DNA from 3 places in the Rossellomorea sp. GAMAL-10_SWC genome. Region 1 is predicted to be linked to each of the others. Evidence: riboswitches for the same ligand, from Rfam matches in the RefSeq annotation. Region 1 holds a riboswitch; each other region holds the start of a gene.
What was found. Region 1 has a riboswitch for lysine ahead of lysA (diaminopimelate decarboxylase). Riboswitches for the same ligand answer to the same signal wherever they lie in the genome.
Positions count from the first base shown of each region.

Region 2: linked by a shared signal. The riboswitch ahead of V5E38_RS15975 (aspartate kinase) and the one ahead of lysA (diaminopimelate decarboxylase) in region 1 are both predicted to bind lysine.
Region 3: linked by a shared signal. The riboswitch ahead of V5E38_RS12575 (amino acid permease) and the one ahead of lysA (diaminopimelate decarboxylase) in region 1 are both predicted to bind lysine.

Region 1 covers NZ_CP144911.1:4,153,322-4,160,878, reverse strand. Annotated here, with positions in the region: gene V5E38_RS20110 (DinB family protein) at 1-186, shown strand, start outside; gene V5E38_RS20105 (DUF3159 domain-containing protein) at 415-1,071, shown strand; gene V5E38_RS20100 (cation diffusion facilitator family transporter) at 1,139-2,077, opposite strand; lysine riboswitch at 2,384-2,557, shown strand; gene lysA (diaminopimelate decarboxylase) at 2,693-4,012, shown strand; gene V5E38_RS20090 (C40 family peptidase) at 4,225-5,430, shown strand; gene mscL (MscL family protein) at 5,509-5,898, opposite strand; gene msrA (peptide-methionine (S)-S-oxide reductase MsrA) at 6,050-6,997, shown strand; gene V5E38_RS20075 (hypothetical protein) at 7,278-7,505, shown strand.
Region 2 covers NZ_CP144911.1:3,215,288-3,222,844, forward strand. Annotated here, with positions in the region: gene sdhA (succinate dehydrogenase flavoprotein subunit) at 1-1,207, opposite strand, end outside; gene V5E38_RS15965 (succinate dehydrogenase cytochrome b558 subunit) at 1,220-1,855, opposite strand; gene V5E38_RS15970 (YslB family protein) at 2,158-2,604, shown strand; gene V5E38_RS15975 (aspartate kinase) at 3,202-4,443, opposite strand; lysine riboswitch at 4,550-4,725, opposite strand; gene uvrC (excinuclease ABC subunit UvrC) at 4,800-6,575, opposite strand; gene V5E38_RS15985 (PepSY domain-containing protein) at 6,723-7,154, shown strand; one part of gene V5E38_RS15990 (IS3 family transposase) at 7,319-7,557, opposite strand, start outside.
Region 3 covers NZ_CP144911.1:2,538,506-2,546,062, forward strand. Annotated here, with positions in the region: gene V5E38_RS12565 (TetR/AcrR family transcriptional regulator) at 1-12, opposite strand, end outside; gene V5E38_RS12570 (MBL fold metallo-hydrolase) at 30-722, opposite strand; gene V5E38_RS12575 (amino acid permease) at 1,029-2,498, opposite strand; lysine riboswitch at 2,697-2,875, opposite strand; gene pdxK (carbohydrate kinase family protein) at 3,077-3,892, shown strand; gene V5E38_RS12585 (hypothetical protein) at 4,301-4,510, opposite strand; gene V5E38_RS12590 (hypothetical protein) at 4,705-5,019, shown strand; gene V5E38_RS12595 (YdeI/OmpD-associated family protein) at 5,148-5,741, opposite strand; gene V5E38_RS12600 (nitroreductase family protein) at 6,005-6,712, opposite strand; gene V5E38_RS12605 (RrF2 family transcriptional regulator) at 6,914-7,336, opposite strand; gene V5E38_RS12610 (class I SAM-dependent methyltransferase) at 7,506-7,557, opposite strand, start outside.

The sequences.
Region 1 (7,557 bases):
TTAGAAAAGCAAGTTGAACAAGTTATTTCTACATATGAAGGGCGCTTAGATGAAATCATTTCAAAAGAGATGAAACTAGGTAGTTTTGAAATAAAGACAGTTCGAGACATGATTAGCTTTAACATTTTCCATGAAGGGCTACATGCAGGATTAATAAACGGTTTAAAAAGATCACTTGGCCAGTAGAGTTATTTTTTGACTTTTTTCCACACATTAAATCTAGGAGTTTATGCTCCTAGATTTTTTTGTTATAATCATGTTTAACAATTTGTCATTTTGTTAGTTTGAAAATTGTGGTAATTCAAAATAAAATATGGCACTTTCTAATTGATTTTTGTTTTTTAGTAATATTAATAATAATATTAACTAGCAATGATTATGACGAAAAAGGCCTAAAAAAACGAGGTTGTATAAATGAAAAAAGAAAGTAATTTAATTATTTACGATCTAATTTTGTATTTAGTATTTCCGCTTGTTTTATATAAAGTTTTACAACACTATTTTAGTGACTATTGGGCGATGCTCTTACCGACGGTTCCAGGGATCTTATATACTTTATTTCGTTTTTGGTATACTAAACAGTTTAATGTTACAGGTATATTTATTATCTCAACATTAACTGTAAGTACTGCCGTTGATTTAATGGCATTAGGTTCTGCGAAAAACTTAATTTTGTACAATGTGTATTATCACTTTGGTGTTGTAGTTGTATTTTTAGTTTTATTGGCTTTGAAAAAGCCATTACCGTATTATTTTATGATTGATATTGCTGCAATACAGGGACAAGATCGCGAAGAAAGTAAAAAATTATATAAACATCCTTCACTGTTCAAAGTGTTCCAGTACTTGTTTGTCGCATGGATTATTAAAGATATCGTATTTGCTGTTGCACAATGGTGGATGGTTGATACGTATGGATTAAAAGCATATTACTCACGTACAATTATCTTTACAGTTGGTGGATATGTTTTTGGCATAATTATGGCGATCGGCTATGCAATGGTTACGATGAGAGCTCAAAAATTAAAAGGAGACGATTCAGAGCAACCTTCAGATGAAATTATTATTTAGTAAATGTCCTAAAAATAGAATGAACCCCACAAGTTATAAAATCCTTGTGGGGTTTTCTAATATCCATTTATCCTTTTAATGAATTTCCTACTCCTTGCAATTCCTGCTCTTCTCTAGATGCTGTATTTATGAAATCAAGTTTTTGTATTCTTTCATTTTCTGGTTCGACATGGATTAATATTTTAGGATCTACTAAAACCTTTTTTATTTCTTCTTCTATTTTGTCACATAGTATATGGGCTTCTTCAATGCTCATGTGAGATGGTAATACTAAATGGAAATCTATATGCTCCTCAGCACCCGAACGTCTCGTGCGTAAGTCATGGTATTCGATAAATTGGGATTTAAAAGAATATAATACATTTTCGATTTGTTTTAATTCATCTATAGAAAGCCCAGTATCAAGTAGGGGGGTAAACGACTTACGTCCAAGTTCGATTGATTCTTTCATTATATAAATTGCGATTCCAATTCCAATCAATGCATCGAGAAATTCCCAACCAGTAAGACTGACTAAAATTAAACTTATTGCAACTCCGAGTGATGAATAAACGTCTGTTAATAAATGCAAAGCGTTTGATTGCATTGCAACAGAATGAGTATCATTACCTACTTTTTGAACGATTTTTCCTACTCTCCAATTGATTAACGCTCCAATTAACATGACGACTACACCGATAATTGGCATCTTAATTGGGGTAGGATGAAGTAGCTTTTCAACAGATTCAATGATAATCCAAATACCAGCTACAAATATTAAGATTGTTTCGACTGTACCTGAAATATTTTCAAACTTACCATGACCATAAGGATGTTCCTTATCAGGTGGTCTGTTTGAAATCCTTACAGAGAAAAAGGCAATGACTGAAGCAACTAAGTCCAATAAAGAATGAATTGCTTCAGAGATAATTGCTACGGAACCAGTAAAAATCCCGACAATTAATTTTAATAAAACGATGAATGTGTTACTACATATTGAGAGTACAGCTATTTTGCTTGAACGCAATCTATTCACCCCAGTCCAATTTTTTCTACTTAAGTTAAGAGTTTTGTAATAAGGCAACAAAAAAGAAAAACCACTAACAGTTTGTTAGTGGTTTTTCTTTTTTAGATTTAATTTATAATTTTTGAAATGATTTTTCATTTTTGAATCACCTTTTCTCTCGCATAAAACATATTCTATATTATAAATACTATTTTTGGAAAGCAAAAGCTGTGTGTGTGAGTGAATATAAATCGACAAACTATTTAAAAATGGTTTGACATCTATTTTTAGACTGTGTTATACATAGACTAATATAAAAAATAACAGTCTATTCGTAGAGGTTGCATTGTATATGAGTATCATTTCAGAGAACTGTGGGTTTTATGACGAAATGAGAAAGGATCCTATGCCGAAGAAATAAATTGCCACACATTTTATTTCTGGGACTACATTTAATAAATGTAGTACTGTCACATGTGTTTGTGAAGAGCTATTGAAGAGATGTGATTGGCTAAGTCCTTTTTTAAAAAGCGATAGGCACATGAACATATCCTTCATGTGTCTTTTTTAATACACTAATACATTGAAGGAAGCTTCTTAGAATGATCTTACATTTGATTTGAAGGGAGAATACGAATGTATTTACATGGTAATAGTCGAATTAATAATGAAGGACATTTAGAAATCGGAGGTTGTGATACTGTAGATTTAGTAAAAAATTACGGTACCCCTCTATACATTTATGACGAAGCATTAATTGAATCAAAATGTAGGGAATTCCATGAAGCTTTAAGAGAAACGGGAATGAAATATCAGGTTGCTTACGCGAGTAAAGCGTTTCTATGTGTTGAACAAGCCCGCTTAATAGAAAGAGAAGGTCTATGTCTAGATGTTGTTTCTGGTGGAGAGTTATATACAGCATTGCAAGCAGGTTATCCAGCTGAGAAAATTCACTTTCACGGAAACAACAAAACAATTGAAGAAATTGAAGAAGCTTTAAATGCAAAAATCGGTTGTTTTGTAGTCGATAATTTCTTTGAGCTAGAAGTATTACAGGCCTTAGCTGAACAACGTAATGAAGAAGTATCAATCTTATTACGTGTTACGCCAGGTGTTGAAGCACATACACATGAATATGTAATGACGGGTCAAGAAGACTCTAAATTTGGATTCGATATTATGTCTGGTCAAGCTAATGAAGCAGTGGAAGTTTCTTTAAAATCAACTAACCTAAAATTATTAGGAGTACATTCACATATAGGATCTCAAATTTTCGAACCAGATGGATTTGTTCATGCAATCAATGTATTAATGAGCTTTTTAAATGGACTTAAAAATGATTTAGGTTTTACAGCTGAAATATTAAATGTAGGTGGAGGCTTTGGTATTCGTTATACTTCGGAAGATGAGCCTTTAGCTGTTGCTAAACATATAGAAAAAATTACTACTATTATTAAGCAACAATGTGAAGAGCTAGACTACAAATTACCAGAATTATGGTTAGAGCCTGGACGCAGTATTGTTGGTGAAGCTGGAACAACACTTTATACGATTGGTTCAACAAAAACTCTTCCTTCAATTCGTAAATATGTATCTGTTGATGGGGGAATGACTGATAATATTCGTCCTGCACTATACGGATCAAAATACGAAGCGATGCTTGCGAATCGAGCAAATGATGAGAATAAAGAAGTTGTATCGATTGCTGGTAAATGCTGCGAGAGTGGCGACATGCTAATTTGGGATTGTAACTTACCTGTTGTACAAAACAATGATGTATTAGCTGTATCTTGCACTGGAGCTTATGGCTATTCAATGGCTAATAATTATAATCGTATCCGTCGCCCAGCAGTAGTATTTGTTAAAGAGGGTGTTTCAAGAGAAGTAGTCCGTCGTGAAACATATGAAGATTTAGTTAGAAATGACAGAGTTTACATCGAAAACTCTCGTAGATAGATAATTAACGTTTTTGTGTTATTTGTATCAATACTGACACTTCTATATAATATAGAAGTGTTTTATTTCGTTTCCTTTAATAAAAGATGATAATTTATCGACATATAAAGACATATTTATCATTTATATTACAATATTGTAACAATTGCGACTCTCTTCGGGAATCTATGGTATAAATATTTACGTAGATTAGCGAGAGGAGAAACGCTGAAATGTTAAGAAAAAAACTAGCAGTGCTGGCGATGGCAAGTACAATAGTATTATCATTAGCGCCAAATGCTTCAGTATTAGCTGATAGCAAAGTTGAAAAAAAGCAAGCTGAAGTAGATAAGTTCCAATCACAATTTAAAGAATTAAGCAACGAGATAGAGAAAATAGATCAACAAATTAAAACAACTAAGCAAAACATAGAAGCAAAAAAAGCAGAAATTTCTGAAACAGAAGAAATTATTAAAGATAAAAATGCAAGAATTACATATTTAGAAGACAGAATTCAAAAACGTAACGATTTATTAGAGGATCGTTTAGTTGCAATGCAAAAACAACCAAAAGTTAATCTAGTAACAGACGTTTTATTTAATTCTGATTCAATCGTAGATTTCTTTAATCGAGTAAACTCAATTTCAACACTATTTGATGCTGATGAAAATATCATTAAAGAACAAAAGTCTGAACAAGCAGAAGTAGTAAAAGAAAAACAACTTGTTGACCAGAAGAAAGAATCATTAGTAACAGCAAAAGAAGATTTAGTGGCTCAACAAAGTGAACTTTCAAAATCACAAGCTGAAAAACAAAAATCATTAAATACTGCTGAAGCTAACTTAAAGTTAGCTGTTAAAGAATTAGAGAATGCAAAAGAAGATGAAAGAGTTCAACGTCTTGAGCAACAATCTCTTGAGTTAGCTGCATTATCTAGCGATGATGAAGAAGATGACAGCGTTAGCACGCCAGCTACTAAATCTAGTTCAAATTCTGATTCGAAATCTAGTTCAAATTCTAGTTCAAATTCAGATTCAAATTCAAAACCTAAATCAGATTCAAATAATGATGGTCCAGCAGCAACTGGAAACTCACTTGTAGATTATGCTTTACAATTCCAAGGTGTACCTTATGTATTTGGTGGAACGTCTCCAAGCGGTTTCGATTGCAGTGGTTTCATCTGGTATGTATATTCACATAATGGATATGGCATCTCACGTGGAAATGTAAAAACATATTGGAGCAATGCGACAAAAATCAGCTCTCCACAACCTGGTGACCTAGTATTCTTACAAAATACTTATATTAATGGTCCTTCACATATGGGTATTTACATTGGTGGAAATAAAATGGTTCATGCTGGAAGTAAAGGGATCAGCGTAATCAGCTTAAGTAATAGCTGGGTTCGTTCTCACTTCTTAGGCTATGGAAAATTCTAATAGTTTATTAACCTCGTATTATATTTAGTATAGTACGAGGTTTTTTATATTGTCTTAAAATCAAAAAGGTATAAGCTTTTAGCTTATACCTTTTTGATTTGAAACCTGTTCTTTTAGTAAATCACGTATTTCAATAAGTAGAGCTTCTTCTTTAGTAGGAACAACAGGTTTTGATTCTTCTGCTTCTTTCTTTCTAAATGAAAGTCTATTAATTAATCTAACAAAGAAAAATACTGAAATTGAGATGATAAGGAAGTCGACTACTGTTTGGATGAATGAGCCATATTTAATTTCATGATAATGCCAAGCAGAAAAGCTTTGTTTTCCTATGATCAGTGCAAAAATAGGCATCATTATATCAGCAACTAAAGAAGATACGATCTTACCAAAAGCACCCCCAATAATTACCCCAACTGCTAAATCAAGTACATTTCCTTTTAAAGCAAACTTCTTAAATTCTTCTAACATCTTATATCCTCCTGTGTAATTATCGTATAAGTTTACATACAAATCTTAATTCTTTCAAGTTAGCAAATGGACTTTTTTAAGCAAAAATATTTATATCACCTTCTAGATATGGTAAATATAATTAATGACAATTTTTAGGAGGAGTAAAGGTATGGGCACAGAATTGGCTACATTTGCTGGTGGATGTTTTTGGTGTATGGTAAAACCGTTTGATCAACAGGACGGAATTATTAAAGTTGTTTCAGGCTATACAGGTGGGGAAAAAGAAAACCCAACATATGAAGAAGTATGCACTCATTTAACAGGTCATTATGAAGCTGTTCAAATTACATTTGATCCAGAAGTCTATCCGTATGAAAAATTATTGGACTTATTTTGGCAACAAATTGACCCAACAGATGTAGGTGGGCAATTTAATGATCGAGGTAGTTCATACAAAACTGCAATTTTTTATCATAATGAAAATCAAAAAGAGCAAGCTTTAGCTTCGAAAGATAAACTAGAGAAAAGTGGCGTTTTCAAGAAACCAATTGTGACTGAAATTTTATCTGCAAAACCATTTTATGAAGCAGAAGAATATCATCAGCATTATTATAAAAAGCACCCGGTTCGTTACCAGCTTTACTTTAAAGGATCTGGTCGTCAAAAATTTTTAAAGGAACACTGGAAAACGGGCCAAGAGGAGCTTAAGCAAAAACTAACACCAATTCAGTATGCTGTTACTCAGGAAGATGCTACTGAACCACCATTTAGAAATGAGTTTTGGAATCATAAAGAAAAAGGAATTTATGTTGATATCGTATCAGGACTTCCTTTATTTAGTTCATTAGACAAATTTGATTCAGGCTGTGGATGGCCAAGTTTTACAAAGCCGATTCTAAAAGGTGAAATTGAAGAGAAGAAGGACTATAGCCATGGGATGTTGCGTATTGAAGTCAGAAGTTCTGAAGCTGACTCGCACCTAGGGCATGTATTTGATGATGGACCTGGACCCGAGGGCCTTCGCTACTGCATAAATTCTGCGGCACTAAGATTTGTTCCATATGAAAAAATGGATGAAGAGGGCTATGGTAATTATAAGAGTATCTTTCTTAAATAGACGCTAAGGATATTTAACTAAGTACGAACTAATTGAAATAATTTTAATTTGAACCGAGATGACTGTCGTCTCGGTTTTTTTTGTTTGTTTATATAGAAGGGGGATGTTATTTGTCTAACCACATTATTAGTTTCTTAATATTGTCCAAAATATTTCCTAAAAAGTTTTCAGAAAATATTTACAATTGCGAAATGAGTGTGTTAATATAAAAGTGTCACAAAGTTGTCACAAATTAGGTATTGCAATTCACAAAAAAGATGAAAACAGGAGGTTAATCATTATGAAGCGAACTGATTATGAAATCGTTGAAACATATACTCAATATTCTGGTATTGCCTTTTTTATTGGTCTTATTCTTTTTTTACTATATTTCACTGGAAGCGGTTTCTTACATACGGGCGTAAGCTTAACGGTGAGCATAGTATTGATGGGCTCTTGTTCAACCTTATTTCTATTAGGTACTTTTTTGGGATTGATGTTCTCAATTTCTTCAAAAGAACAAGTTTAAAAGTTTAAAAAAAGAGTGGGTGTTCAAATGGCGATAAGTCAATTTGAACGCC
Region 2 (7,557 bases), 940 kb from region 1:
GTCCAGCAACCATTCCACCATAAATAGCAGAAAGTAATGAGTTAGCTCCTAAACGGTTAGCTCCGTGCATTGAGTAATCACACTCACCTGCAGCAAATAAACCAGGAATTGTAGTCATTTGGTCATAGTCAACCCATAATCCACCCATTGAGTAGTGAACTGCTGGGAAGATCTTCATTGGAACTTTTTTCGGATCATCACCTGTGAATTTCTCATAAATCTCGATGATTCCACCAAGTTTTACATCAAGTTCATGTGGATCTTTATGTGAAAGATCTAAATAAACCATGTTTTCACCATTGATACCAAGCTTGTGGTCAACACATACAGAGAAAATCTCACGTGTAGCAATATCCCTTGGTACAAGATTTCCATATGCAGGATATTTCTCTTCTAAGAAATACCATGGTTTACCATCTTTATACGTCCAAACTCGTCCACCTTCACCACGAGCACTTTCACTCATTAAACGGTTTTTATCATCTCCAGGGATTGCAGTTGGATGGATTTGAATAAATTCACCATTTGAATAAACTGCACCTTGACGATATACAGCTGCAGCAGCTGAACCAGTGTTGATAATTGAATTTGTCGTTTTACCAAAGATAATACCAGGGCCACCAGATGCCATAATTACAGCATCCGCAGGGAAACTTACAATTTCCATTGATGTTAGGTTTTGTCCAACGATCCCACGACATACGCCTTCATCATCAACAATAACTCTTAAAAATTCCCAGCCTTCATACTTTTGAACAAGACCTTCAGATTCGTAACGACGAACTTGCTCATCTAATGCATATAATAATTGTTGCCCAGTCGTAGCACCAGCAAATGCTGTACGGTGATGTTGCGTTCCACCGAAACGACGGAAGTCTAATAGTCCTTCAGGCGTACGGTTGAACATTACACCCATACGGTCCATCATATGAATGATGCCAGGTGCTGCTTCTGCCATCGCCTTTACAGGTGGTTGGTTTGCTAAGAAATCCCCACCATAAATTGTATCATCAAAGTGCTCCCAAGGAGAGTCACCTTCACCTTTTGTATTAACAGCACCATTAATTCCACCTTGAGCACATACTGAATGTGATCGTTTTACGGGAACTAATGAGAATAAATCTACTTTTGTACCAGCTTCAGCGGCTTTAATTGTTGCCATAAGACCAGCTAAACCGCCACCGACGATAATTATTTTCCCACTCATGACTCTCTCTCCTTACAAATTCGCTAGTTGTGGATCAATGAATGCAAAGATAGCAGTTAATCCAACGAATGATAATACTACGAATATACCTAATGTAACATATGTTGAAATACGTTGTGATCTAGGTGTTACTGTAATTCCCCAAGATACGAAGAACGACCATAATCCATTAGCAAAGTGGAAAATTGTTGAAATTACACCTACTATATAGAAAACTAACATAAATTTTGAAGTAAAAATATCAGCCATCATATTATAATCAACCGTTGCTCCTAGTTGAGCAGCGATACGTGTTTGCCATACGTGCCAAGTAATAAAAATTAAAGTAACTACACCAGAAATACGTTGGAATAAATATAACCAGTTACGTAAGTATCCATAATTTTTAACATTGCTAGTTCCAGTGAACGCAATGTATAGTCCGTAAATTGCATGGTATAAAATTGGTAAGAAAATGACAAAAACTTCTAAAAAATAGCGGAATGGTAAATTCGCCATAAATTCAGCAGCTTTGTTGAACGATGTTGCTCCATTTGTCGCAAAATGATTGACAACTAAGTGCTGTGTTAAAAAGATCCCAACCGGAATAACTCCTAGCAATGAATGAAGTTTTCTAAAGAAAAACTCCCTTCCATTCTTGTTGCTCATGTAAACCCCTGCCCCCTTTAGTTTGTGCACATGAAAAATTTAATTCCTCTATTATTCTAAAAAAATAGAATAAATAAGCAATACGCATAAAAAGTCGAAATTTTTATGACATTTATCTACAACCCATTTTACTCCTGATAATATAGGAGGTCAAGAAAACGCGTACATTTTTCTTTACTGAAAAAACTTCTCATTTAGATTGGTAATCCTTGTAATCTACTGTTGTCGAATTATTGTTTTTACTATTAAATATTGTATATAATAAAAACATGTTTTTTTAGGAAAGGGAGAGTTATCCGACCATGACGAACGGCATTGAAAATTTAAATATTCCGGGAAATATTTCTGGTTTTGGCTATGAGCTAATACGTAACGATTTATTGAATGATTTATTAGGAAAAGAGCAAAATGATATTTTATATTGGGCGGGTAAAATGATTGCCAGGAAATATCCTTTAGCAACCTTTGAAGAAATTATAGAATTTTTTGATCAAGCTGGTTGGGGTACTCTTACTGTTGAAGAAGAAAAGAAGCAAGAAGTTCATTTAACACTATCTTCTGAATTAATTACATACAGAGATCAACAAAAAAAGAACGTATCTTACCAACTAGAAGCTGGATTTCTAGCGATGCAAATTCAACAGCAAATCGATGTTATAGCTGAAACGTATGAAGAGCAAAGCAAAAGAGGCGACAAAGTAAAGTTCCAAGTAAAATGGGATTTAAAAGATCCAATTACAAGAAGATAACACGAAAAACACCACAAGAACTTTGGTCCCTTGTGGTGTTTTCTTTTGAATAATTTTTTCTTGAAATATTGAAATATAAGTTCAATTACAGGTACAACAATGAGTATTAACCAATAAATCATTAAGTCCAAATTTTTACTTCAATTTAAGAAAAAGATCAGGTAGTTATTATTTAACTTACCCCTTCTCTTTCCTTTCCTTACTTGGATCCTGCCTTCTAATTCCCTCAAAATTCTTGTTTCTTTTAACTCCCTTAATAATAGAATTTAACAAGAATAAACAAATAGAAACAAAAAACAAAATGGCGAGTATTAATAGAACGAACTGTAGCACAATTTCTCCATATCCGTAGGCAAGTATACTATGCCCCATTATTAATACCTCCTTCTTTTATTTACCATTTAGCCGTTCGCCTTACTTATTTTAAATTTACAGAATCTTTATATAATTTATTCGCTTAACGATTAAAAAACCCTTTTAAACGCTATCACTATACTATACGGCTCTGTATATCTGAACGTGATGAATATTGATAAAATCAATATTTCAAAGCCTATATATAAGTATTTGAACGCCTAAAAGGGTTTATTTTACTATTTAGTTTTCCACTACTACTTCTTCATTAATACGATCTAATTCATATCCTTTATGAAGAGCGTGAACTGCTTCTTGTAATTTTGATTTTGGTACAACTGTAGATACTTTAATTTCAGAAGTACTTACCATTTTTACAGGGATTTCACTTTCAGCTAAAAATTTAAACATTTTTGCAGCAACACCTGGATTTGAAACCATTCCACTACCTACAATTGATACTTTAGCAAGTTCACTTTCAAAATCAAATGAGCGGTAACCTAAAAATTCTTTCTTTGATTCTAGAACCGCTATTGCTTCCATCATATTTTCAGATTTGATCGAGAATGAAAGATTTACTAAGTTATCTGATGTTACGCTTTGGATGATAATATCAACATCAATACCTTCACTTGCTAATAAAGTAAAGATTTTAGGTAATAAATCTACATGGTTATTTAAACCATTTAAAGTCATCCTTGTTACATTAGATTCGAATGCGATTCCTCTTACGACTGATTGTTGTTCCATTTGTGTTTCCTCCCCAATAAATGTACCGATTTCATCATGTTGACTTGAACGAACTTGAATTATTAAATTATAATTTTTTGCGAATTCTACTGCTCTTGGATGTAAAACCGCTGCTCCTAAAGCTGCAAGCTCTAGCATTTCATCATAAGAGACATGGCTTAGTTTAGAAGCATTTGGTTCAACTCTTGGATCCGTAGTATAAACACCTAATACGTCCGTATAAATATCACAACGTTCTGCATTTAAAGCAGCTGCCAATGCAACAGCTGTTGTATCTGAACCACCACGACCTAATGTCGTAATTTCATTGTTGTCACTTAAACCTTGGAAACCAGCAACAATTACGATATACCCTTCATCAAGTAATTGTTGAATTCGATCAGTATGAATTGTTTCAATACGAGCATTTCCATGGACAGATTCAGTTTGAATTCCAGCTTGCCAACCAGTTAGTGAAATAGCTTTAAAACCTTTAGCTTGGATTGCCATTGCTAGTAACGAAATCGAAACTTGTTCCCCTGTAGTAAGTAACATATCTAATTCACGTTTACTGTTTTGCGGACTAATTTGAGCTGCTAAACTAACTAGTTCGTCTGTATGATGTCCCATTGCAGATACAACTGTAACTACTTGGTTTCCTTCTTTATATGATTTGGTTACTGTTTCAGCAACATGCTGAATTCGTTCAATTGAGCCTACTGAAGTACCACCGAATTTCTGAACAATAATTCCCATTTTTCTCATCCTCACTTTTTACTTAAAAAAGAATACAAAAAAGCGCGTGAAGCAATGTTCACGCGCCTAATTTACAAATAAAATAAAATAGACAAATCATCAACATCTCTTCAATAGCTCCCCGCATAATTATTATGCGACAGTACTACATTTCTTAAATGCAGTCCCAACAAAATGAATTGTGGATTCATTTTATTTCGGCAAAACTTCCTTTCAACTGTCCATCACAACGCCACACGTCTATGACAGCATACTTTTAAGTTTTGCACCTCTATTACGAGAGAAAATCATTTAATTTTAACTAAAATATAAATTATTTTGAAAATAGTGTCAAGATAAAAATTTTGGCAACTATGTTACTCTTTATGGAAATGCTGATAAATTTCTTCTGCAACATTTTTTGGCATTTTAGCTGCTATTAACTCATCGATTGATGCCTCTTTTATTTTTTTGACCGATCCAAAATGTTTAAGAAGAGCTTTCTTTCTTGTTCCACCAACACCTGCTATGCCATCTAAAGCCGATTGAACCATTGATTTACTATGAAGCTGACGATAGAATTCAATCGCAAACCTGTGTACCTCGTCTTGAATTCTTTGTAATAAAAAGAATTCTTGGCTTTGTCTTCCAAGTTGGACAATTTGAGGTGGTTGTCCGATTAATAACTCTGAAGTGCGGTGCTTTTCATCTTTAACAAGTCCAGCTGTTGGGATGTATAGGCCTAACTCATTTTGGAGTACATCTTCAACTGCAGCTAGATGTCCTTTCCCACCATCCACAATTATTAAGTTTGGTAAAGGTAAATTCTCTTTTAATGCTCTCGAATATCTTCTACGTACTACCTCACGCATTGAATCGTAATCATCAGGTCCTACGACAGTTTTGATTTTATATTTGCGATAATCTTTTTTTGAAGGTTTTCCGTCTATAAAGACAACCATAGCTGAAACAGGATTTGTTCCTTGAATATTTGAATTATCGAATGCTTCAATTCGATATGGAGTTTCAATATTTAAAATATCCCCTAGTTTTTCTATTGCTTTAACTGTTCTTTCTTCATCTCGCTCAATTAACTTAAATTTCTCACCGAGTCCAATTTTGGCATTTTTATTTGCTAATACTACGAGTTCCTTTTTTTGGCCTCTTTTTGGTTGGAATACAGGAATTTTTAGTAAACCTTTTAGAATTTCAGTATCAACTTTATCTGGTACAAAAATTTCTTTTGGTTTTATATTGTGTGGTTTTTCATAAAATTGCCCAATAAACGATAGGAATTCTTCTTCTGGTTCATCGTAAATTGGAAAATATGATACATCTCTTTCAATTAATTTTCCTCTTCGAATAAAGAAAACTTGAACACACATCCATCCCTTATCAACCGCATATCCAAATACATCTCGATCAACTAAATCACTACTCATCATTTTCTGCTTTTCCATAGTCGCTTCAATAGATACAATTTGGTCTCGATACTCTTTCGCGCGCTCGAAATCTAATTGTTCAGATGCAGCAAGCATTTTTGCCTCTAATTCTTTTCGTATTTGGTCTTCCCCACCGTTTAGAAAACGGGCAATTTCATTAACTATTTCCTGATTTTGTTGATCAGTTACTTCTTTTACACAAGGCGCAAGACACTGACCAATATGATAATATAAACAAACTTTATCTGGTAATGAAGAACATTTTCGTAATGGATATAGACGATCTAATAATTTTTTTGTTTCACTAGCGGCTGTAGCATTAGGGAATGGTCCAAAATATTTCCCTTTATCTTTTTTTACATTTCGCGTAATTAATAAGCGAGGATGTTTTTCAGCAGTGATTTTAATAAAGGGGTATGATTTATCATCCTTTAACATGATGTTATATTTCGGATCATATTTCTTAATTAAATTCATCTCAAGAATTAAGGCTTCCATATTTGAAGAAGTAACAATATATTCAAAATCAGTTATCTCTTGAACTAATCGATATGTCTTACCATCATGGGATCCCGTGAAATAAGATCTTACTCTATTTTTTAACACTTTAGCTTTTCCTACGTAAATGATCGTCCCTTGAATATCTTTCATCAAATAACAACCAGGCTGATCAGGTAGTAGCGCTAATTTTTCTTTTAAGTGATTGTCCATTTCCTCTCACCTCTTTCGTGCAATTGTACACTTAATATTATAATCTCCATATTTAAAAACTGAAAATACTTTAATGATATTAAGTAAAAATTAAGTTTTCTATTGTAACTTTAATTTCATCAAGAGAAGAAAAGGAGAAATGTTAAGATGAAAAAAGTAAGAGTAGTTCATTTTTGGATAGGTGTGATTGTTTCGGTTTTCTTACTAATCGAATCTACTACAGGAATTATCCTGTATTTCAATAAAGGTGGCGAAGAAAAAGGAAGATTTTCTATGCAAGGTCAGTTTCCATCGGGTGGACAGTTTAATGGTAACCAACAATCTCAAAATAGCGATCAAAACACAGCGCTTCAAAATGGACAAAGTGGTGATAATACTCAAACTCCATTTCAAAATTTTGGAAAGAGAACTGAGCAGTCTGCATTTTCAGTCAAAAGCTTACATACCGGCATAATTGGTTTAATTAGTGGTATCGGTCTTTTTATACTTACTGGAACAGGTTTAGCGTTATCTTGGATTTTGTGGAGTAATAAACGAAAAATGAGAAAAAGAAAAGAAAAAGTATCCGTGGCTATCTAACAAAAAGGGTGTCCCTGAAAAGTACTTTTATGGGACCTTTCTTTTTTCTTCATTATTGGGATTGGGAAATCAGTGGTCAATTGGCATTTGGCATTTTTAATTTAAAATAAAAACCATCCAAAATATTTTGTAGTGACCCCATAAAGTTAGACTGGTTACTTCAATTAGGCAGCCTGTTGGGCATGAACTCGGTATTTTACTGGGCTCATGCCTTTTAATTTTGCCTTAATTCGTTTGTTATTGTAGTAATCTATATATTTAGCTAGTTCTTGTTTAAAGTGTTCGACACTGTTAAATTCTTTAAGATAGAGTAGTTCAGATTTCATGATACTAAAGAAACTTTCAATTACTGCGTTATCGTAACAGTTTCCTTTTCGTGACATACTCTGAGTGATTCCACGTT
Region 3 (7,557 bases), 1.6 Mb from region 1:
CCTTGGTGACATTACGAATTCCCCTTCACTTACTGCTTTTTAAGAGCACGGTCAATTGCTTCTTGTGGATGACTTAACATCGTACCATGACCGACTGCTAATAATGTAGGTTTTAATTCACTAATTTTCTTAGCACTATTTAAAGCAGCATCTTTATTCCATGTTGCCATTGAAGGAAAAGGAAATAAAATTTTCAATTGACCAGAGATTGCAAAACCACCTCTTAATGAAAAAGCATCACCAGCGATAATACCATTTGTGCGTTGATCTAAAAATGCCATTGAACCAGGTGTATGCCCGGGAACTTCAACTGCTATTAAAGAGCCAATAATGTCTCCTTCTTGTAGTAACCGATCCGGAATAGTTTGGATATTTTTAGGGACGCCACCTTTTATAGGAGTATTTGGCTCACTAGCTTCTAAACTAGTGTCTCCTTTTAATAATTTTGCATCCCTTTTTGAAATGGAGACGACTGCATCAGGAAGTAGTGATTTTAATTGATCAAGCGCTCCAACATGGTCACCGTGCGCATGCGTTAAAACGATATTCGTAATTTTTTTGCCGATTTGATTAGCTGCTTCAATAATTTTAGTCGCACTAAAGGATAGTGCTGTATCGATTAACGTAAGTTCGTTTTCTTCTTCAACTAAAAAACAATTTACAGGAAAGAAATTGGGTAAAAAGCTCAACTCATAAAGATAATTATTTTTCGTAATCTTCATTTTATACCCTCCTAATAATAAAAACTAATACCTTTAGTTTTATAATGCTAAAGGTATTAGTTTTTGTGAACAAAAATTCCAAATTTACATAAAAATCGTTATAATGACTAAAAAACCCTTTCATCAAAGATGAAAGGGCTTCAGACTGTTGACAAACGCTCGCTTTCTTCGTTGCTTCGCCTGTTGAGCGGTGCTCATTACCGTCTAGGGTAACCCCCCGCTCCTCACCAGGCTTCGCGCCTCGAAAGACAAGCGCTCGCAATCAGTCTGAAAATCAATTTTTAGTACTTTTTCTACATGTTGATATTATTTTCTAGATAAATCCATCTCTTTATAAGAAACAACTTTCGTTTTGTGTTTAAATTTATAACCTAACCAAACAATTAAAAATACAGGAATTCCAATGTATGAAACAAGTACACCTTGCCAATCAATTGCCTTACCAGTGAAAGCTTGCCAGTTTTGAGCTAGTACAATAAATAAACAAGCTAAGAATGCTAAGATTGGACCTAGTGGGAACCATTTTGCGCGATAAGGTAAATCTTTTAAATCTTTTCCTTGAGCAACATAAGCCTTACGGAAACGGTAATGAGAAATCGCAATACCTAACCAAGCAAGGAAACCTGATAAGCCTGATAAATTTAATAACCAAGTATACACTTGACCTTCACCGAAAAATGAAGATAAACAAGCAAGTGAACCAACTGCAAGTGTTATATATAAAGCATTTGTAGGAACACCATTTTTATTTACTTTTGTTAAGAATTTAGGAGCTTTTCCTTCAATTGCTAGCGTATATAACATACGAGTAGATGCGTATGTTCCACTATTACCTGCCGATAAAACTGATGTTAAAATAACTGCATTCATTACAGAAGCCGCAAATGCAACACCTAATTTTTCAAATACTAAAGTAAATGGACTAACAGCCACGTCATTTTTCATTAGACCAGGGTCTGTATAAGGAATTAATAAACCAATTACGATAATAGCTAATACATAAAATAGAAGGATACGCCAGAAAATTTGACGGATAGCTTTTGGAACATTTTTTTCCGGATGTTCAGTCTCACCTGCTGCAACACCGATTAGCTCTGTACCTTGGAATGAGAAACCTGCAACAATAAAGATTGATAAAACACCTAAAAATCCATTATGAAACGGAGCATCTCCAGCAGTAAAGTTTTTGAAACCTGCATGATGTCCACTTAAAATGCCAAAAATCATTGCAATACCAACAACTAAAAAGACAACTACAGTAACAACTTTAATTAATGAAAACCAAAACTCTGATTCACCATAGCCTTTAACCGAAAGTAAATTTAACCCTAAAATAATCACTAAAAAGATTCCGCTCCATAAAACAGCTGGAGTATGTGGAAACCAATATTTCATCAGCATTGCTGAAGCTAATAATTCAAAAGCTAAAGTGATTGCCCAGTTATACCAATAATTCCAACCCATAGCAAAACCAAATGCTGGATCAACATAGCGAGATCCATAAGTACTAAATGAACCCGAAACTGGCAAGTAAGTCGCCATTTCACCTAAACTAGTCATTAAGAAATAAACCATAATACCAATTAGTCCGTAAGCTAAAACAGCTCCGCCAGGACCAGCTTGACTAATTGAAGTTCCACTAGCTAAAAACAATCCTGTCCCAATTGAACCACCAATTGAAATCATCGTTAAATGTCTTGCTTTAAGGCCCCTTTTTAAAGAACCATCGTGAGTATTCGATACTACTTTATCATTCTTAGGGTTTGTTAGTCCCATCTTATTGCCTCCTCTTGATTCTTGCAATCTTATCTTTACGCGAGAATATGGGACGGTATAAAGTGTTGTATGATGTGTATTTTACTCAGTATTTTCGTCATTATGTAAAGAATGGAAAATCTGGTAAAATACAAAAAACACGTGAAGCAATGTTCACGTGTTTAAGACTCAATTATATGTGTCAAACAACATCAACATCTCTTCAATAGCCCTCCACAAGAAATTCTTGTGACAGTCCTATGCTTATTCAGCAATAGGCCCAGTAATAAATTTAAATGGTAAATTTATTACTTCGGCAGTTTCACCTTTTATTACTTTTCACAGGTACCATAAACCTCAAAGTAACGACTAATCAAAACTGCGCCTCTATCCAGACGAGATAAAGATCATATTAAATTAATTTTTATAAACTCAATATACAATCTATTAATCTAGTTTGTCAATAGAATTTTCGACAAAAATAGACTTTACCTAAGAGATGCATCTCTTGATTTTCGCCTCAGGATACTCATGTCTTGTACCTAACACTTATGTTTTTGTATAATAACTCTGTATACTTCAAAGGAGGAAATTTTCACATGACAATTTATAAAGCATTAACACTTGCGGGATCTGATAGTAGTGGTGGAGCTGGATTACAAGCTGATATTAAAACGTTTCAGGAACGTAATGTTTATGGAATGAGTGCAATTACAACTTTAGTAGCGATGGATCCTCATAATCATTGGCATCATCAAGTATTTCCAATTGATATAGATACAATTGCAGCGCAATTAGAAACAATCGTTGTTGGCGTTGGAATTCAAGCAATGAAAACAGGTATGCTTGGTTCAACTGAAATAATTGAGTTAGCAGCAAAAACAATAAAAAAACATAATATTGATCGAGTTGTTGTTGATCCAGTTATGATTTGTAAAGGAAATGACGAGGCTCTTCACCCAGAGACAAATGATGCATTAAGAGAAATTTTAGTACCACTTTCAACAGTTGTAACACCAAATTTATTTGAGGCAGCTCAATTAGCTAAAATGGCTCCAATCTGCACTGTTGAACAAATGGAAGAAGCAGCACGCAAAATCCATGAATTAGGTGCTAAATATGTTTTAGTTAAAGGTGGAAGCAAAATTCAGCATGAAAATGCAATAGATGTATTATTTGATGGAGAAAAAATCGAGCATCTAGAATCTGATAGAATCGAAACTACATATACTCACGGTGCGGGTTGTACTTATTCGGCAGCGATTTGTGCAGAGCTTGCTAAAGGAGCAGAACCAAGAGAAGCAATCTACACTGCAAAGAAATTCATTACTGAAGCAATTCGTCACTCATTCCCACTTAATCAATACGTTGGCCCAACAAACCACATGGCATATCGATTACATGGAGAAGGCTAATATCAAATAATGGGGCTGTCTTATACGTCAGGTTAACTGACGTATGAGGCGCCCTTTTTTAATTGTAAAAAATGTGAATGTACTGAAGCTGGAATGATTTTTATCAATCAAAAACTAGCAAATCTGTTCCAAGTCGAATAAAAACTTGATAAAATCTGCTATTTATCCTACTATTTTCTAAATTTGAGGACATAATACCTTAACTGGTATGGGTAATTTTTAATTTTATTTGCGATTCCTTGGAATTTAATTGCAGTTTTGCTAAATTTATTTGTGATTCCCTAATTTTAATTGCTGTTTTGCCAAATTTAATTGCGGTTTTCGGATTTTATTTGCGACTCACGATATTTTTTATTTTAAAGAATAAAAAAAGGGCAAAGGTTTCCCTATACCCTATGTTCCCACTTTTCACTTAACGAACCCTTTAATTGCCTTAAATGCACTTCTTCCTTTGAAGTAAACAAATCTTTCCCATTTAGCTAGTAAACCATTTCCATTTTCACCATTTTCAATCTGAAGCGCGTGTTGTTTATGAAACTCAGCAACTCGTTCATTATGTTTTGTATGCAAAGTGTTTAAACGCTTATGAAGATGTATTGCCTGTTTGTTATGTCCCATATAAATTCTCCTCCTTTAGTTAAAAGCTTAAATAATTTATAAATAGCTAGAGCATACAATTTTACAATTAATTTCTACTTTATTTCCTACAACCTTTTACACTTTCAATAATTTTAAAAACCAAGTGAAAATTACCATGATTTAACATTTTTTATGTATTGCATGTTATTATAAATAGAAAGGAAGTGGATTTTATGAGAAAAAATATTTTCATATTAATAATAACATGTATGTTTCTTTCAGTAATTGGTTGTGAAAAAAATAATGACGAAAGTATCCAAGGCATTGCATATGCTAGCCTAACTAGAACTGAACAGGCTGCGTTAAGTGATAAACACGGGGTCGTTAAAAAAGTAGAATCCATACCGAATAATGCTACAATATTTAATAAAAACTATCATAAAGATAAGCTATATTCTGTTACTTTTAATGGAGATAATCCTGAGAAGATCGTTATCTATATAGATAATAAGACAAACAAAAAAGTCGGAATGATTGGTGGGGATTAATTTTTTAATCCATTCAGACTGTTGACAAGCGCTTGCAATCAGTCTGAAAAACAAGTTTTTTGTACTTTGGCTACACACTAAAAGAGCAATATTAATCGCTCTTTATTTTTTTATTGGTTTTAATACAACTAATCATTTAATCCTTTTCCATCGAGAATTTGACCAATGTATTTCTCAACCCTAGACGTACGTGTTTTCGATTGTTTTGGTTGAGAAAAATAATAAATATAAGCTCTTTGACGTCCTGGCGTTAATGCTTCAAAAGCCGTTTTTAAGGCCGGATTTTCATCTAATTTAAGTTGTAATTCTTCAGGAACTTTATAATCTGAAGTCTTTTTTAATTCTACTTGCAAACCTGCTTTTTCCACTTCAATTGCTTCTTTAATATAGTCCTTTAAAACGCTTTCCATTTCAATTATTTCCTGAATATTGGTGAACCGAATCTGACGTGCTGATTGTACATTTTCTGTTTGTTGAATCAGAATGCCTTTTGGATCTTTTAACAACGCACCTTTGTGAAACAGAAGTGCACAATATTCTTTAAAACCATGAATTAAAACGATATTTTTATTATCAAGTGTGTAACAAGGATGCATCCATTTAAAATCTTCAGTCAGTTCACAGTCAATGACGATATCTCTTAACTTATAAAATTCCTCTTGCCACTTTTTCGCTCTCAATAAAAATGCTTCAACTTTAGGATGCATATTATTATTTGTCATCGATAACACCTCTTATTAATTCCACTTTTTTAGCATAATTATAAATTAACGTACAACATGAAAAATCTTCATTTTAAATTTTACTATACATGTTTTTATAATACCACTCGGATTGGCTCATCTACTTTATTCTTAGCTAGTTAACTGGATAAATAGTCCCCTCCAAAAAAGTTATTCTTTAAACGGATGCAAATTTCCTTCAATCAAAAAAAGAACAGGTCAAAGGTTTCCCTTATCCCTGTTCTACATACTCTTCTAAGTAATTAGTACTGATCCCAAGCAACAACTTCATCTAAAGTTAAACGAACTTTTTCGAAGCCTGCTTTGATTCCTTTACCAACTGAAATTAACATAACTGGTTTGAAGTTTGCTGGTACATTGAAAGCTTCTACAAATTTCGCTTGGTCAAATCCACCCATTGGAACTGTATCTAAACCTTTTGCTTTTGCTGCAAGCATAAATTGCATTGAAACTAATCCACCATCAACCATCGCAATTTTTGTTGCAATTTCTTCTGGTAAACCACCGTAGTTTTTCACGATTGATCCTACGTAGAAGTCTTTCACTTCCTGAGTCATCATACCTTTTTCAACTAATTCATCATAAATGCGATCGGCATTTTTGTATGCTTCTGTATCACCTAAAACAGCGATTACCGCAGAAGCATCCACAACTTGTTGTTGGTTATTAGCGATTGGTAATAATTTTTGTTTAGTATCTTGGTCCTTAATAACAAGGAATCTCCATGGTTGTAAATTAGAAGAAGATGGAGCTTGAACTGCAATTTCTAGTAACTCCTTAATTTCATCATCAGACATTTGAAAGCTTGGATCGTAGTGACGAACTGATCTTCTTTCCTTTGCTACAGTGAAGAAATCCGTACTATCAAGTTCTTTTGGCGCTTCTTTACCAAAATCAATTTCGTTTACTTTATTTAAATACTCTTCTTTTTCAGATTTAACATTAGACATATTTAATCTCTCCTTAATTAACTGTATTCTTTACAAATACAGTATATGACTTTAACTGTATAAAAGTCAACTACAGTTTACAAAAAAATAAAATCGAAACATCTTAGTTTCGACTAAATTAGAAAACATACTAATAATTTGATTTTCAAACTGATTGCGAGCTCGTTTGGCAGGCAATCTGAAACTAGTTTCGATTTTATTTTATCCATTTTCCTTTGGTAATAAGTCTGAAATTGTTTTCTTTGCGAGACCTTCAACAAGCCAGCTTTCCATCTCATCTTTTAAATCATATAAAGCAGATCGTGTAGATGGTGTAAAACATTCCTTACTATTTACATCTAAAAAGCCTTTTGAATATGGATCTGATCTCATCGCATCATATACATCTTTTAAAGTAATTTCATTAGCACCTCTGGCTAAATAATATCCACCATCTCGTCCTTCTTTAGCTGAAATAATGCCTGCCTTAACTAAATTAGCAAGAATTTTTCTTAAAAAAGTAGATTGTGCTTCAAGTTTTTGAGCTAATACTGCGCTTGGACAAATTCCATCTTGCTCCGCTAAAACTAGTAGAGATTGCAGTGCTAGTCCAAACCACTTTGTACTAGAAACCTTATCTTTCAAGATCATTCACCTCAGTTACTAGTCTAAACTATTTTTTGAAAAAGACAACCTTATCTAAATTAATGTTATACAGGGTGTAAAATTTAAGTGAATTTAGAAAAGCCCTACGCCTTTTCCTAAATTCACAATAATGATTCGTAGTTTTTAGTGACAATAAGATTTGTAAGGATTATTTCTTTTGACATTTCACCATCGTAAATTTAAACGGTGGTTTACTTTCC